Linked DNA regions of Spinactinospora alkalitolerans. The protein of the gene in region 1 binds, or shares a complex with, the protein of each later gene. Links are inferred from orthologs where the notes say so. Each region holds a gene or a part of one and is shown on either strand. Other genes may lie near its edges. The genes, in order: uvrB and pcrA.

Region 1 (7,777 bases):
ATCCCGGTCTCGGAGGAGAACCGGCCGATCGACCCGGCGGAGGCGTAGGCGCCGCGCTCCAGCAGCAGGTGCCCGCCGAACAGGAGGGCCAGGACGCCGGGGATCCAGCCGAGCCGCCGACCCCATCCGCGTCCCCGTCCCAGGAGCCGGGGCACGTTCGCGGCGCTGCCGAAGCAGAACAGCGCGCCGCCGATCAGCGCAGCGGCCAGGACGAGTTCGAGGATGGTCTCCTCGATGAGGTGGATGGTCAGCGGCTCGGCGTACAGGGCCGACCAGGCCATGGCGACGCCGCCGGCGGCCAGTGCGGCGCCGGCGCCCCAGAGGGCCGGCGCGGAGCGGGCGAGTCTCCACATGTCGCTGTTGTCGCGTTTGAGCACCGGCACATTTTAGGGACTCCCGGCGGGGCCCGGGTGTCACAGGGGCCGCCTAGAGTGGAAACGCCAGGTATCCGCTAGGCAGGGGGACTCATGCGGCCGGTGACCGACATCCAGCGCAAGGTGACGCCGTTCGAGGTGGTCTCGGAGATGACCCCGGCCGGCGACCAGCCGACGGCCATCGCGGAGCTGGCCCGCCGCGTCGACGCCGGCGACGAGGACGCCGTTCTGCTGGGCGCCACCGGCACCGGCAAGACCGCGACGGTGGCGTGGCTGGTGGAGCAGGTGCAGCGGCCCACCCTGGTCATGCAGCCGAACAAGACGCTGGCCGCGCAGTTCGCCAACGAGCTGCGGGAGATGCTGCCCGGCAACGCGGTCGAGTACTTCGTCTCCTACTACGACTACTACCAGCCCGAGGCCTACGTGCCGCAGACCGACACCTTCATCGAGAAGGACTCCTCGATCAACGACGAGGTGGAGCGGCTGCGCCATTCGGCGACCAACTCGCTGCTCACCCGGCGCGACACGATCGTGGTCGCCTCGGTCTCCTGCATCTACGGCCTGGGCACCCCGCAGGAGTACGTCGACCGGATGGCCGCCGTCAGGGTCGGCATGGAGGTCGAGCGCGACGAGCTGCTGCGCAAGCTCGTCGAGATGCAGTACACCCGCAACGACACGGCCTTCACCCGGGGCACCTTCCGGGTCCGCGGCGACACCGTCGAGATCATCCCGGTCTACGAGGAGCTCGCGGTGCGCATCGAGATGTTCGGCGACGAGATCGAACGGCTCATGACGCTGCACCCGCTCACCGGTGAGGTGCTCGACGAGAGCGACGAGTACTACATCTTCCCGGCCTCGCACTACGTGGCCGGCCCCGAGCGGATGGAGCGTGCCATCCGCGACATCGAGGCCGAGCTCGGCGGGCGCCTGGCCGAACTGGAGCAGCAGAACAAGCTGCTGGAGGCGCAGCGGCTGCGGATGCGCACCACCTACGACCTGGAGATGATGCGCCAGGTCGGCAGCTGCTCCGGCATCGAGAACTACTCACGGCACTTCGACGGCCGCGAGCCCGGCAGCGCCCCCAACACGCTGCTGGACTACTTCCCCGACGACTTCCTGCTGGTCGTCGACGAGTCGCACGTGACGGTGCCGCAGATCGGCGGCATGTACGAGGGCGACGCCTCACGCAAGCGCACGCTGGTCGACCACGGGTTCCGGCTGCCCTCGGCGCTGGACAACCGGCCGCTGAAGTGGGAGGAGTTCCTGGGGCGGATCGGCCAGACGGTCTACCTCTCGGCCACCCCGGGCCCCTACGAGCTGGGCCGCACCGGCGGCGACGTCGTCGAGCAGGTCATCCGGCCCACCGGCCTGGTCGACCCGGAGGTGCTGGTCAAGCCCACCCAGGGCCAGATCGACGACCTCGTCCACGAGATCAGGGTGCGCGCCGAGCGCGCCGAGCGCGTGCTGGTCACCACGCTGACCAAGAAGATGGCCGAGGACCTCACCGACTACCTGACCGAGCTCGGCATCCAGGTGCGCTATCTGCACAGCGAGGTCGACACGCTGCGCCGGGTGGAGCTGCTGCGCGAGCTGCGGGTGGGGGAGTTCGACGTCCTCGTCGGCATCAACCTGCTGCGGGAGGGCCTCGACCTGCCCGAGGTGTCGCTGGTGGCCATCCTGGACGCCGACAAGGAGGGCTTCCTGCGTTCGGAGACCTCGCTGATCCAGACGATCGGCCGCGCCGCGCGCAACGTCGCCGGCCAGGTGCACATGTACGCCGACCAGGTCACCGACTCCATGCGCAAGGCCATCGACGAGACCAACCGGCGCCGCGCCAAGCAGTTGGCCTACAACACCGAGCACGGCGTCGACCCGCAGCCGCTGCGCAAGAAGATCGCCGACATCCTCGACTCGCTGGCCCGCGAGGACGCCGACACCCAGACGCTGATCGGCGGGAGCGCGCGCCAGCAGAGCCGAGGCCGGGCGCCGGTGCCGGGGCTGTCCTCCGCGGCCACAGGTGAGCGCTCCGCCGACATCGCGAACATGCCGCGCGCCGAGCTCGCCGACCTGATCGAGCAGCTCACCGGGCAGATGCACCAGGCAGCGACCGACCTGCAGTTCGAGCTGGCCGCCCGGCTGCGCGACGAGGTCAAGGAGCTCAAGCGCGAACTGCGCGGCATGGACGCGGCCGGGGTCTCCTGAGCGGCCCGGCCCCGGTTCCGGTGCACCTCGACGTCCACGTGGCGGCCGGCGCGGCGCCGCAGGAGCGCCGGGCGGTCGTCGCGGCGAGCGTGCAGCGGGCGGTCGCCATGGGCGCCACCCGGGTCCGTGAGGTCGACGAGCCCACCGGGGACTGCGTCGTCGTGCTCGATCCCGAGGGCGACGAGTTCTGCCTGCGGTGACGGCGGTGCGGCCGGGAACCACGGCCGGTCCCCGCCCGTCTGAAGTGACGAGACACCGGACCGCCCGGCCGGTGCAGACCCGAAGGGAACGTCGAATGCGCGGCCGGATTGCAGCGGTGACCGGTGGAGTGGCCCTCCTGGCCCTGTTCGGTGCCGGATGCGGCGTGTCGGTCTCCGAGGACGGTGACGTCTCGGTCTCCAACGGCGGCGAGGAGGTCTCGGGTTCGGAGAACGGCGTCGTGGTGTCCGACGGCCGGACTCTGACGGTCGCCGCGGACGGTGAGACCGCGACCGAGGACTGCGCGGGCCTCGACGTCAACGTGCTGGCCAGCGACACCACGTTGACCTTCAACGGCGAGTGCGGCGAGGTGAGCATCGCCGGCAGCAACACCGAGGTGCACGTCGGTTCGGCCGCGTCGATCAGCGTCACCGGTGCGGACAACGTCGTCTACTACGCCTCGGGCGAGCCCTCGATCAGCAACCTGGGTGTGAACAACACCACCGAGCAGGGCGGCAGCGCCACCCCCTAGCGCCGAGTCCGAATACGGCCACCGCTGTGAACAGCGGAAATGGAATAAGGCGGGCCCCTGTGCGCCATCGGGGCGCGGTCGTCGGTTACCGTGGAACGATTCGGCGCCGGTTCTGGTGAAATTGCATGGCGACAATTTCAAAACAAAATCGGAAACTTTGGTCGTTATCTCTACGTTCCGGCGCCGTAGGCGCTACGGTCTATTTTCGTAGCCATGACGCGACAGTATGTCACCGTTAGAACTCCAGCGGCGGCGCGCTGGGGCCCGCGTCCAGTGTGAAGAGCGCACGTGCGGCCAGGGAGGGATAAATGAGCGGTTATGTCGCCCGGGTGCGGCATGACGATCCGCCCGGCGATAGCGCCGAATTCGACCTGCTGGTGGGATCGGTCGCGAGGCGGTGGGCGGAGATCGATCCATTGCTGCCCGAGCCCTCGCATCCACGGCTCAGCACCTATCCGCTGCTGACGGTCAGCGACGAGTCCGCGCGCCCCGTCGCCACCGGGACCATGCGTTATGCCTGGTACCAGCCCGGCGAGGTCGGGCGTACCTGGGGTGTTCCCGACCAGCACTGGCTCACCCCGATCGTCGGCGGCCCCGACCCTGAGGGCGCTCTGGACTCGCTGCTCACCAGTTGGCGGGACCAGATGGACGACCTGCCCAGCGGCACCGGGTCGGAGTCGGCCGCGCTGCTGACCTGGCCGGCCCGCGACGTCTGCGGCGTGCGGCCGCTGCAGCGCCACGGCCTGCAGCCGTTCACGGTGCTGGCGGCCCGGCAGCGCCGCAGGGGGGTGCCGCCCTCGCTGCCGCCCCGCGACGTCACGATCCGGCTGGCCGACATGCAGGACCTCGCGGCGGTCGTCGGCCTGGTGATGGAGGAGCACCGCTACGAGGAGCACTTCGGCGGGGTGTTCATCCAGCCCGAGACCGCCGAGCAGACCCGCAGGGTGGTCGCCCGGGCCCTGAGTCGCCCGCCGTCGTGGATCTGGATGGCCGAGCGGCGCGGCCGTCCGGTCGGCCTGGTCTGGGTGTCCCCGCCCGAACGCGCCCGCTGGGTGGCGCCCCTGGTCAACGCCGGTCCCGCCGCCTACATCGGCTACGGCGTGGTCACGGAGCAGGAGCGCGGCGCCGGTATCGGCACCGCGCTGGTCAGCCAGGCCCACCACGCGATGGACAGCTACGGCATCGCGGTGACGCTGCTCAACTACGCGATGATGAACCCGGTGTCCGGGCCGTTCTGGAACCGGATGGGCTACCGACCGCTCTGGACGACCTGGGAGGCCCGCCCGGTGCTCGCGCTGCGCTGACCCCCCCCGCTGTCCGGACCGCCGGGCGGCGGGGCCGCGCCGATTCCGGTCTCCCTCTGGTGATCACCCGCCCCGACGGGTTACCGTCGGCGCATGCTCAACGCCGTTGCGTGGCGGCGGTGTGTCCGTGCGGAGGGAAGGTCGGATGAAGCGCACAACGTGCCGGGTCGGCGCCGCGGCGGGACTGCTCGCCCTGATCGCGGCGGCCGCAGTGCCGGCCCGGGCCGGGGAGGCACCGGAAGGGCCCGACCGCGACTCCGTCGCCGTCGGCCGCGGGGGAGCGGTCGCCACCGTGGACCCCGACGCCACTGAGGCCGGGATGCGGGTCCTGCGCTCCGGCGGCAACGCCGTGGACGCCGCCGTCGCCGCCGCGGCCGCGCTGGGGGTCACCGAGCCCTACTCCTCGGGTTTCGGGGGCGGCGGCTACTTCGTCTACTACAGCGCCGCCGAGGGACGCGTGCACACCCTCGACGGCCGCGAGACCGCACCGGCCGCCATGCGGGAGGACTCCTTCCTGGAGGACGGCGAGCCCATCCCGTTCGAGGAGGCCGTCACCTCGGGGCTGTCGGTCGGGGCCCCGGGCACGCCCGCCACCTGGGAGCGCGCCGTCGAGCAGTGGGGCAGCAGGCCGCTGCAGTACGTCATGCGCCCGGCCATCCGGCTGGCCGAGCGCGGCTTCACGGTGGACGCGACGTTCAACGAGCAGACCGCCGCCAACGCCGAGCGCTTCGCCGACTTCCCGGCCACCGCCGAGCTGTTCCTGCCGGGCGGCGCGCCGCCGGAGGTCGGCACGGTGCTGCGCAACCCCGACCTCGCCGACACCTACCGCGACTTCGCCCGGCACGGCGCGAGCGTGCTGGAAGGCGAGATCGGGGCCGACGTCGTCGAGACCGCGACCGCGCCGCCGGTCGCCCCCGGCGCCGACCGGCAGGTGCGGCCCGGCCTGCTGAGCGCCGGCGACCTCGCGGACTACGAGGTCGTCGAGCGCGACCCGACGCACGTGGACTACCGGGGCCTGGACGTCTACGGCATGGCGCCCTCCTCCTCCGGCGGCTCCACCGTCGGGGAGGCGCTCAACATCATCGACACCCGCGACCCCGCCGAGCTCGCGCCCGAGGAGATCCAGCACCTGACGCTGGAGGCGAGCAAACTCGCCTACGCTGACCGCAACGCCTACATCGGCGACCCCGCCCACGTCGACGTGCCCCTGGAGACCCTGCTCTCCGAGGACTACGCCCGGCAGCGGGCCTGCCTGGTCGAGCCCGACTCGGTCCTGGCCGCGCCCGTGGCCCCCGGCGACCCCGGGGCCGGGAACGGGGACGGGGACGCCTGCGCGCCCTCCTCCGCACCGGCCGGGCCGGAGCCCGAGGGGCCCTCGACCACCCACCTCGTCACCGCCGACCGGTGGGGCAACGTCGTCTCCTACACGTTGACGATCGAGCAGACCGGGGGCAGCGGCATCACCGTGCCCGGCCGCGGCTTCCTGCTCAACAACGAGCTCACCGACTTCGACTTCCGGGTCTCCGAGACCGGCGCAGGGGCCGCCAACCTCCCGGCCCCGGGCAAGCGGCCGCGCTCCAGCATGGCGCCGACCATCGTGCTGCGCGACGGCGAGCCGTGGCTGGCGCTGGGCAGCCCGGGCGGCGCGACGATCATCACCACCGTGCTGCACGTCCTCGTCGACCGCGTCGACCGCGGTATGACGCTGCCCGAGGCGGTGGCGGCGCCCCGGCTCTCCCAGCGCAACGCCGAGCAGACCCAGGCCGAACCGGGGTTCTTCGATACACCGGAGGAGAAGGCGCTGAGCGAACTGGGGCACGTCTTCGCCGAGACGCCGGAGATCGGCGCGGTGTCGGCGCTGGAGTTCCTCGACCGCGGCCGGATCCAGGCGGTGGCCGAACCGCGGCGGCGCGGCGGCGGGCACGCCGCCGTGCTCAGGGAGCGCGGGTGGGAGCCGCCCGGCCCCGGGTCCGGCGCGGCTCGTTAGGCTCGTGAGCGTCGCCGTTGACGAGTTCGAAGGGTGGTCCGGGCATGGATACCGCGCAGGTGGAGATCGTCGAGGTCGGGCCGCGCGACGGCCTGCAGAACGAGACCGCGGTCCTGTCGGTCGCCGAGAAGGTCGAGCTGATCGACCGAGCCGTGGCCGCGGGGGTCCGGCGCATCGAGGCGGTCAGCTTCGTCAACCCCAGGCGGGTGCCGCAGATGGCCGGGGCCGAGGAGGTCATGGCCTCGGTGCGCCGCGACGCCGGAGTGTCCTACATCGGGCTGGTGCTCAACCGCCGGGGACTGGACCGGGCGCTGGCCGCCGAGGTCGACGAGGTCAACGTGGCGATCCCGGCCACCGACGTGTTCTGCCGCCGCAACCAGGGCTGCACCGCCGAGGAGATGCTGGCGGCCTACGACGACATCGCCAAGGCGGCCCACGCGGCGGGAATGCCGGTCAGCGCGACGATCTCCACCGCGTTCGGCTGCCCGTTCGAGGGCGAGACCCCGCCGCAGCGGGTGGCCGACATCGCCCGGCGCGCCGCCGACTCCGGCGCGGTCGAGATCGCGATCGCCGACACCATCGGCGTCGGCGTCCCCGGGCAGGTCGCCGACCTGGTGGAGCGGGTGCGCGCCGTCGCGGGCGGGGCCGGGCTGCGCTGCCACTTCCACAACACCCGCAACACCGGCTACGCCAACGCCCTCACCGCCCACGAGCACGGCGTCACGGTGCTGGACTCCAGCATCGGGGGCTTCGGCGGCTGCCCGTTCGCCCCGGCGGCCACCGGCAACATCGCGACCGAGGACCTGCTCTACATGCTGCACCGCAGCGGCGTACGGACCGGCGTCGACATGCGCGGCATCGCCGCCGCCGGGACGTGGCTGGGGTCGCGGCTGGACAAGGAGCCCCCGGCGCTGCTGGGCCGGGCCGGGGGCTTCCCCGCGCCCGAGTGACCCGCCGGGGCGTCTCAGATCGTTGACGGGGAGGCGGGATTGTTCTCAGTCCCCGCCGCGGCTCTGCGGGCCTGGTGGGGATGCTGTCGGCGCGCGGCGTCCGGCGACGCGAAAGGCCGCGGGATCGCCGCTGCTCAAGGCCCCGGCCGTCTGCGGCGGGCGACCGGCACGAACCCGTGCGGCCGCCCTTTCGTACCGCCGGCGACGGCGCCGGCGGTGAGCAGCTCGCG
Region 2 (7,831 bases), 1.4 Mb from region 1 along the record:
AAGAGATTCGCTCCACCTCACGGCATCGCACGCCCTCTGTACCGGCCATTGTAGCATGTTTGCAGCCCAAGACATAAGGGGCATGATGACTTGACGTCATCCCCACCTTCCTCCGAGTTGACCCCGGCAGTCTCCCATGAGTCCCCACCACCACGTGCTGGCAACATGGAACAAGGGTTGCGCTCGTTGCGGGACTTAACCCAACATCTCACGACACGAGCTGACGACAGCCATGCACCACCTGTCACCCACCAACCAAATGACCCCGCATCTCTACGGGTACGTGGGCGATGTCAAACCTTGGTAAGGTTCTTCGCGTTGCGTCGAATTAAGCAACATGCTCCGCCGCTTGTGCGGGCCCCCGTCAATTCCTTTGAGTTTTAGCCTTGCGGCCGTACTCCCCAGGCGGGGCGCTTAATGCGTTAGCTACGGCACGGAGACCGTGGAAAGTCCCCACACCTAGCGCCCAACGTTTACGGCGTGGACTACCAGGGTATCTAATCCTGTTCGCTCCCCACGCTTTCGCTCCTCAGCGTCAGGTAAGGCCCAGAGACCCGCCTTCGCCACCGGTGTTCCTCCTGATATCTGCGCATTTCACCGCTACACCAGGAATTCCAGTCTCCCCTACCTACCTCAAGCCGGCCCGTATCCACTGCCCACCCGAAGTTAAGCCCCGGGCTTTCACAGCAGACGCGACCAGCCGCCTACGAGCTCTTTACGCCCAATAATTCCGGACAACGCTCGGACCCTACGTATTACCGCGGCTGCTGGCACGTAGTTAGCCGGTCCTTATTCCCCACCTACCGTCAACACCCGGAAAACCGGATGCCTGCGTGAGTGGTAAAAGAGGTTTACAACCCGAAGGCCGTCATCCCCCACGCGGCGTCGCTGCGTCAGGCTTCCGCCCATTGCGCAAGATTCCCCACTGCTGCCTCCCGCAGGAGTCTGGGCCGTGTCTCAGTCCCAGTGTGGCCGGTCGCCCTCTCAGGCCGGCTACCCGTCACCGCCTTGGTAGGCCATCACCCCACCAACAAGCTGATAGGCCGCGAGCCCATCCCCAACCGAAACAACTTTCCACACCGAGCCCATGCAGGCCGGCGTCGTATCCGGTATTAGACCCGGTTTCCCGGGCTTATCCCGAAGTCAGGGGCAGGTTACTCACGTGTTACTCACCCGTTCGCCGCTCGTGTACCCCGAAGGGCCTTACCGCTCGACTTGCATGTGTTAAGCACGCCGCCAGCGTTCGTCCTGAGCCAGGATCAAACTCTCCATCAAAGGCCAAACACCCCCCACCCCGACCAGGGCAGGAGGAAAACCTCGAAGAGAACAACCCCGACCAACCAACCCATCCACGGGTCGGCCAATCAAAGGAACCCCACACCATCCAACGGACGATGCACGGGGCCAAAACAAACATGGCTATAAAGAAAAACAAACATCGCGCTGTTGAGTTCTCAAAAAACAACCGCCCACCACACACAAGCCGACCAAACCAGTCGCTCTTCAGCAGCAGCGGCGCTTCCGCTTAAGTTTTCGGGGTTTTCCCTCCGGGAGCCTACCAGAGGCTCTCCGTTTGGGCCAACCCTTCAATCTTACTCCGGATTCCGTCCGAGTCAAGACCCGAGGCGTTTTCTGGAGTGGTTCCACTCTACCTTGCGGCCGAGAGTGCTCGGACCGGCTCGTCAGAGTGGGGGTGGCCGACTCGCCCGCGGTGATCCCCGCGTTCGTTTCGCTCGGCCTCACCAGAGTACCCGCTCTCCGCAGTGCTTCGTGCGGTTTCTCCGGAAGCCGCCGCCGTAGCGTCCGACCTGGCCTGTTGGCCGGTGGTCCGCGCTTTCGGCGACGTCGAAGACTCTAGCGGAGGTCCGGGCCCTTGACGAACCGGACGGGAACACCGGTCGGGCCCGGAGCCCGCACGCTCGGGCCCCTTCACCGCATCTGGCCGTGTCCACGCAGGTCAAACCGCGTGTGCTCACCGACCGGCGAACTCGTCACAGCCTCTCGATCGGCGCGAACTTCACCAGGAAGTCCTTCTCGCCGATGTCGGCACCGAAGTCGATCCGCGCCTTCGTCCTGTCCCCAACGCCGTCGACCAGCAGCACTGTTCCCATGCCGAACGAGTCGTGGGTCACCTTGTCGCCGGGGCTCAGCGTCGGGGCGTCGCGCGCCGGTTTGCGCGGCGGACCGCCCATGGCGCCCATCCTCGGCCGCGCCGGCGCGCTCGCGATGCCGGACTCCGACCGGCGCCAGTCGACGAGCTCCTTCGGCACCTCGTCGAGGAAGCGCGACGGCGGGTTGTACGAAGGCGTACCCCAGGCGCTGCGCACGGCCGAGCGGCTCAGGTACAGCCTCTCCCGCGCGCGCGTGATGCCCACGTAGGCGAGCCTGCGCTCCTCCTCCAGCGCCACCCGGTCCCCGAGCGTGCGCATGTGCGGGAACACCCCGTCCTCCATGCCGGTCAGGAACACGACGGGGAACTCCAGCCCCTTGGCCGCGTGCAGCGTCATCAGGGTGACGACGCCGCCCTGCTCGTCGGCGTCGGGAATCTGGTCGGCGTCGGCCACCAGGGAGACCTGCTCCAGGAAGTCCACCAGCGTGGGCTCCCCCGGTTCGGCGTCGGCCCCGCCGGACTCCCCGGACTCCCCCGGCGCCTCGCCGTCCTCGTCGTCGTCCTCCCACAGCGGCCCGGTGAACCCGTTCTCGAACTCGCGCGCGACCTCCACGAACTCCTCCAGGTTCTCCACCCGGCTCTCGTCCTGCAGGTCCTTGGAGTTGGCGAGCTCGGAGAGGTAACCGGTGCGCTGCAACACCGCTTCGACGATCTCGGCCGGGCTGCTGTCGGGAACGAGCTCCTCCAGCTCCTCCAGCAGCGCGGTGAACTCCTTGACGGCCTTGAGCGACCGGGTGGCGATCCCCGGGGCCTCGTCGGCGCGGCGCAGCGCCCGGGAGAAGGAGATCCGCTCCCGCGCGGCGAACAGCTCGATCGTGGCCTCCGCGCGGTCGCCGATCCCGCGCTTGGGGACGTTGATGATGCGCCGCAGGCTGACGGTGTCCTCGGGGTTGGCCAGCACCCGCAGGTAGGCGAGGACGTCGCGGATCTCCTTGCGCTCGTAGAAGCGCACGCCGCCCACGATCTTGTACGGCAGGCCGGTCCGGATGAACACGTCCTCGAACACCCGGGACTGGGCGTTGGTCCGGTAGAACACCGCGACCTGGCCGGGCGCGCACGCGCCGTCGTCGGTGAGCTTGTCGATCTCGCCGACGACGAACGCCGCCTCGTCGTGCTCGTTGTCGGCGACGTAGCCGACGATCGACGTGCCGTCGCCCTGCTCCGACCACAGGTTCTTCGGCCGGCGGTCGGCGTTGCGCTCGATCACCGCGTTGGCCGCCGTGAGGATGTTCTGGGTGGAGCGGTAGTTCTGCTCCAGCAGGACCGTGCGGGCCTGCGGGTAGTCGCGCTCGAACTCCATGATGTTGCGGATCGTCGCACCGCGGAAGGCGTAGATGGACTGGTCGGCGTCGCCCACGACGCACAGCTCGGCCGAGGGCACCGCCGCCTCGGGCCCGTCCGTTCCGACGAGTTCGCGCACCAGCTCGTACTGGGCGTGGTTGGTGTCCTGGTACTCGTCGACGAGGATGTGGCGGAACCTGCGCCGGTAGTGCTCGGCGACATCGGGGAACATCTGCAGCAGGTTGACCGTGACCATGATCAGGTCGTCGAAGTCCATGGCGCCGGCCTGGTGCAGCCGCTGCTGGTAGAGCGTGTAGGCCTCGGCGAGCTTCTTCTCCTGCTCGGTCTGGACCCGGCCGGCGAAGGTGTCGTAGTCGACGAGCTCGTTCTTGAGGTTGGAGATCTGCGCGGAGAAGGACTTGGGCGGGAAGCGCTTGGGGTCGAGGTCCAGCTCCCGGCAGACCAGCTGCATCAGCCGCTGGGAGTCGGCGGAGTCGTAGATGGTGAAGCTGCTCGGGTAGCCCAGCCGGCTCGCCTCGCGGCGCAGGATGCGCACGCAGGCGGAGTGGAAGGTCATCACCCACATGCTGTTGGCGACGCGCGCGCCGAGGAGGCTCTCGATGCGCTCCTTCATCTCGGCCGCGGCCTTGTTGGTGAAGGTGATCGCGAGCACCTCGCCGGGCCGCACGCCGCCCTCGGCCAGCAGGTAGGCGATCCGGTGGGTCAGCACCCGGGTCTTCCCCGAACCGGCACCGGCGACGATCAGCAGCGGAGAGCCGGAGTGCGTCACGGCGGTGCGCTGGGGGACGTTCAGACCTTCGAGGAGCAGCTCTTGGGAGAACACCCCACCAGACTACGGGGAACGCGGAGGTGCCCGCGGGCGGTGGACGAGAGCGCAGGTCCTAGGCTGGGAACGTTCACACGAAACAGGCATATGGGGGAAACGTGCGGGTCTTCGTTGACTGCGATCCGGGGATCGACGACGCGCTGGCGCTGGCCTACCTGGTGGCGCAGCCCGACGTCGAGCTCGTCGGCGTGGGCACGGTGTACGGGAACAACTCCGTCGACGTCACCACGGACAACGCGCTGCGGCTGCTGGAGCTGTACGGCGAGCCCGGTGTCCCGGTGGCCGGCGGCGCGAACCGGCCGCTGGTGCAGCCCCCGCACCTGGCGGAGGGCGTGCACGGCCGCAACGGGCTGGGCGACGTCAAGACGCCGGAGCCGGGGGGCGCCGCCGTGGAGGAGTCGGCGGCCGAGCTGCTGGTCCGGCTGGCCCGCTCGGCGCCCGGCGAGATCGACGTGCTGGCCGTCGGCCCGCTGACCAATCTGGCGCTGGCGCTGGGCCTGGAGCCGGAGTTGCCGAAGCTGGTGCGCAGGGTCGTGGTCATGGGCGGCGCGGTCCAGGTGGCGGGCAACGTGACCCCGTGGGCCGAGGCCAACGTCAACAACGACCCCGAGGCCGCGGAAGTGGTGCTGGCCGCCGGGTTCGACCTGACGCTCGTGGCGCTGGACGTCACGATGCGGACGCTGGCGCGGGGCCCGTGGCTGGACGAGCTGGCGGCGGTGGAGAGCGACCGCGCGCGTTCGTCGTCGAGGTTCCTGGACTTCTACGTCGGCTGGTACACCGACGTGTTCGGCGAGCGCGCGTGCGCGATGCACGACCCGCTGGCCGCGGCGATCCTCACCGACCCTGCGCTGGTCACCGAGTCGGTCGAGGTCCCGGTCCGGGTGGAGCTGAAGGGCGAGCACACCCGCGGCCTCACGGTCGCCGACCTGCGTCCCAACCCCGACCTGAGCGACGACCGCCCCAAGGCCGCGCTGGTGACGCAGGTGAACTCCGAGGAGTTCCTCAAGCGCATGCTCAACGCGCTGCGTTAAGGCGCTGATCAGAGGGTTTCGAAGCCTCTCGGTGGTTGGGAGACCGCGCCCGCTCCCCTCAACCACCGGGGGTCTTGAATCTCAGCCATAAGGGCTCGCGGAGAACGGGCGGCCCGCCGTGTGGCCGAAGGCCCGTGTCCCCGGGGCGCCCGGCTCCGCGCGAAACACATCGGACGTCCTGCACTCCAGGCCGAAACCCCGGTGTCGGCCCGCACCCAAGGCAACAGCTCCGCTTCGCGCACGGGTGCGGCGTTCGCCTCAACGGGCCTGCGGCCGCACGAGAGAACCGCACCCGCACGAACCCCCTCCAGGGCGGGCCTTCAAAACCCCCTCGGGCGAGTGTCGTGCTCTACTACACCAGCTTGCGCGCCGTCGCCCAGCGGCTCAGTTCGTGGCGGTTGGAGAGCTGGAGCTTGCGCAGCACCGACGAGACGTGGGTCTCCACCGTCTTCACCGAGATGAAGAGCTCCTTGGCCACTTCCTTGTAGGCGTAGCCGCGGGCGATCAGGCGCAGGACCTCGCGTTCGCGCTGGGTGAGGCGGTCGAGCTCGGGATCCATCGGCGGGGCGTCGGTGGCGGCGAACGCGTCCAGGACGAATCCGGCCAGGCGCGGGGAGAACACGGCGTCGCCGTCGGCGACCCGGACGATGGCGTCGGCGAGCTCCTTGCCCGAGATGGTCTTGGTGACGTAGCCGCGCGCACCGCCGCGGACCACGCCGATCACGTCCTCTGCGGCGTCGGACACCGACAGCGCGAGGAACCGGATCTCCGAGTGCCTGGCGAGCACCCGCCGCAGCACCTCGACGCCGCCGCCACCGGGCAGGTGGACGTCGAGCAGGACGAGGTCGGGCTGCTGCTCGCCGATCACGTGCACCGCGCTGTCGACGTCACCGGCCTCGCCGACGACCTCGACCGCGTCGCCGAGTTCGCCGCGCACGCCGCTGCGGAACAGCCGGTGGTCGTCCACGATCACGACGCGGGGCACGCCGCCGTCGCCGAACCCGACCGCGGCGCCGCCTTCGCGCACGTTCACAGCGTCACTGTCAGATGTACTGTCGTCTGCCACGCCTTGGACCTTACCCACGGAGCGGCGGACTGTGGTGCGGCTGCCCGACCCCGGCCACATTTCACACCGCCGTGCTGCGGGGCATGCGCAACTGCACCTCGGTTCCTTCTCCCGGCGCGGTGCGGATGCGGGCGCCGCCGCCGTGGCGCTGCATCCGGCCGATGATGGAGCCGCGCACGCCCATGCGGTCGGCCGGCACCGAATCGAGGTCGAAGCCCGCGCCCCGGTCGCGGATGAAGACGAGCACCTCCTCCGGCTCGACCTCGCCGAACACCGAGACGCTGTCCACGTCCGCGTACTTGGAGGCGTTGACCATGGCCTCGCGGGCGGCCTGGAGCGCGGCGCGGATCCCGTCGTCGATCGGGCAGTCGCCGACGCACACGACCTCGATCGGCACGCCATGGGCCTCCTCGACCTCCGCCGCGACCCGCTCCAGCGCCGGGGTCACGGTGGTCTCGGCGTCGGCGGGCCGCTTGTAGAGCCAACTGCGCAGCGCCCGTTCCTGCACGCGGGCGAGCCGCTGCACCTCGCGCGAGTCCTCGGCGCGCCGCTGGATCAGGGTGAGGGTGTGCAGCACGGAGTCGTGGATGTGCGCGGCGAGTTCGGCGCGCTCCTGGTTGCGGATGCGCTCCCTGCGTTCCCGGTCGCGCTCGCGGACCAGGCCGATGATCCACGGTGCGGCGATCAGCGCGATGCCCGCGAGCATCGTCAGGGCGAAGGTGAGGCCGGCGCGGGCCTCGTGCATCTGCTGCTGGAACGCGAGGAAGCCCAGGACGCCGGTGACGACGAGCAGCACGCCCGCACCCGTGCGGACCCAGCTCTTGCGGCTGCGGAAGGCGGTGCTGCTCACCCACTGGTCGCGCTGGGCGGGGTTGGCCTGCTGCCACAGGATGGCCGCGCCGAGCGTGCCGAAGACGAGGAACCACAGCAGCGGGTCGAAGACGCCGCCGAAGAGCAGGAACAGCACGCCCAGGCCGGCGGCGAGCGCCAGGTAGGCGAGCAGTTGGCTGATGTCGCGGCCCTTCCTGCGCGCGTCGCCGCCGTCGCCGACACCGTCGTCCTCGGTCTCGGGACGGACCGGGACGAAGAAGGCCAGCACCAGGTAGACGGCGATGCCGATGCCGCCGATGGCCAGGGCGAGCAGCGCCAGGCGGGTGACCACCGGGTCGATGCCCAGGTGCCGCGCCAGGCCGGAGCCGACCCCGGCGAGCAGCCTGTCGCCGCGCCCGCGGTACAGCCGCGGCGCCTCAGTCGCCGTCTCCGCCACGAAAACGCCCTCGCCTTCCTCCGCTCACACATCCAGCATGCCGCGCTCGCGCGCGCCGCCGCATCAGGGGGCGTCCCCGTCTTCCCCGAAAACGGGGTCAGGGTGTGCTCAGGGTGCTCCCGGATGGGAAACGGCACGCGCGAGGAGCGACGATGGACGGTGTGAGCAC

The links.
Region 2: the proteins of uvrB (region 1) and pcrA are in contact, whole or in part, in a crystal structure (PDB 7EGT), measured with the Thermus thermophilus proteins. The link is inferred for Spinactinospora alkalitolerans from one-to-one orthologs. Residues at the interface, in WP_096411307.1 of Thermus thermophilus: Glu23, Leu25, Arg26, Asp27, Gly28, Glu29, Arg30, Phe31, Arg55, Glu326, Asp327, Phe328, Glu379, Ser382, Gln383, His398, Gly400, Arg401; in WP_096412145.1 of Thermus thermophilus: His654, Arg656, Phe657, Gln666, Asp668, Glu669, Lys680, Arg681, Leu682, Ser683, Lys685, Tyr686, Ala687.

Annotation. Positions count from the first base shown.
Region 1 is NZ_JACCCC010000001.1:4,041,489-4,049,265, reverse strand. What follows is about bases 86-3,021. They hold uvrB (excinuclease ABC subunit UvrB), read left to right. Parts: upstream 86-467; coding sequence 468-2,576; downstream 2,577-3,021. Other genes in these bases: HDA32_RS17935 (DUF3060 domain-containing protein), read left to right, coding at 2,872-3,021; HDA32_RS17950 (hypothetical protein), read right to left, coding at 86-377. In the rest of the region: more of HDA32_RS17950, read right to left, coding at 1-85; more of HDA32_RS17935, read left to right, coding at 3,022-3,306; HDA32_RS17930 (GNAT family N-acetyltransferase), read left to right, coding at 3,615-4,610; ggt (gamma-glutamyltransferase), read left to right, coding at 4,756-6,597; HDA32_RS17920 (hydroxymethylglutaryl-CoA lyase), read left to right, coding at 6,642-7,547. UniProt on the Escherichia coli protein: The UvrABC repair system catalyzes the recognition and processing of DNA lesions. A damage recognition complex composed of 2 UvrA and 2 UvrB subunits scans DNA for abnormalities.
Region 2 is NZ_JACCCC010000001.1:5,430,346-5,438,176, forward strand. Bases 1,644-4,633 are described here. They hold pcrA (DNA helicase PcrA), read right to left. Parts: upstream 4,296-4,633; coding sequence 1,992-4,295; downstream 1,644-1,991. Other genes in these bases: HDA32_RS24195 (nucleoside hydrolase), read left to right, coding at 4,397-4,633. Outside these bases: more of HDA32_RS24195, read left to right, coding at 4,634-5,329; HDA32_RS24200 (response regulator), read right to left, coding at 5,682-6,413; HDA32_RS24205 (ATP-binding protein), read right to left, coding at 6,457-7,662. UniProt on the Escherichia coli protein: A helicase with DNA-dependent ATPase activity. Unwinds DNA duplexes with 3'-5' polarity. Translocates on single-stranded DNA with 3'-5' polarity. Initiates unwinding more efficiently from a nicked substrate than double-stranded DNA.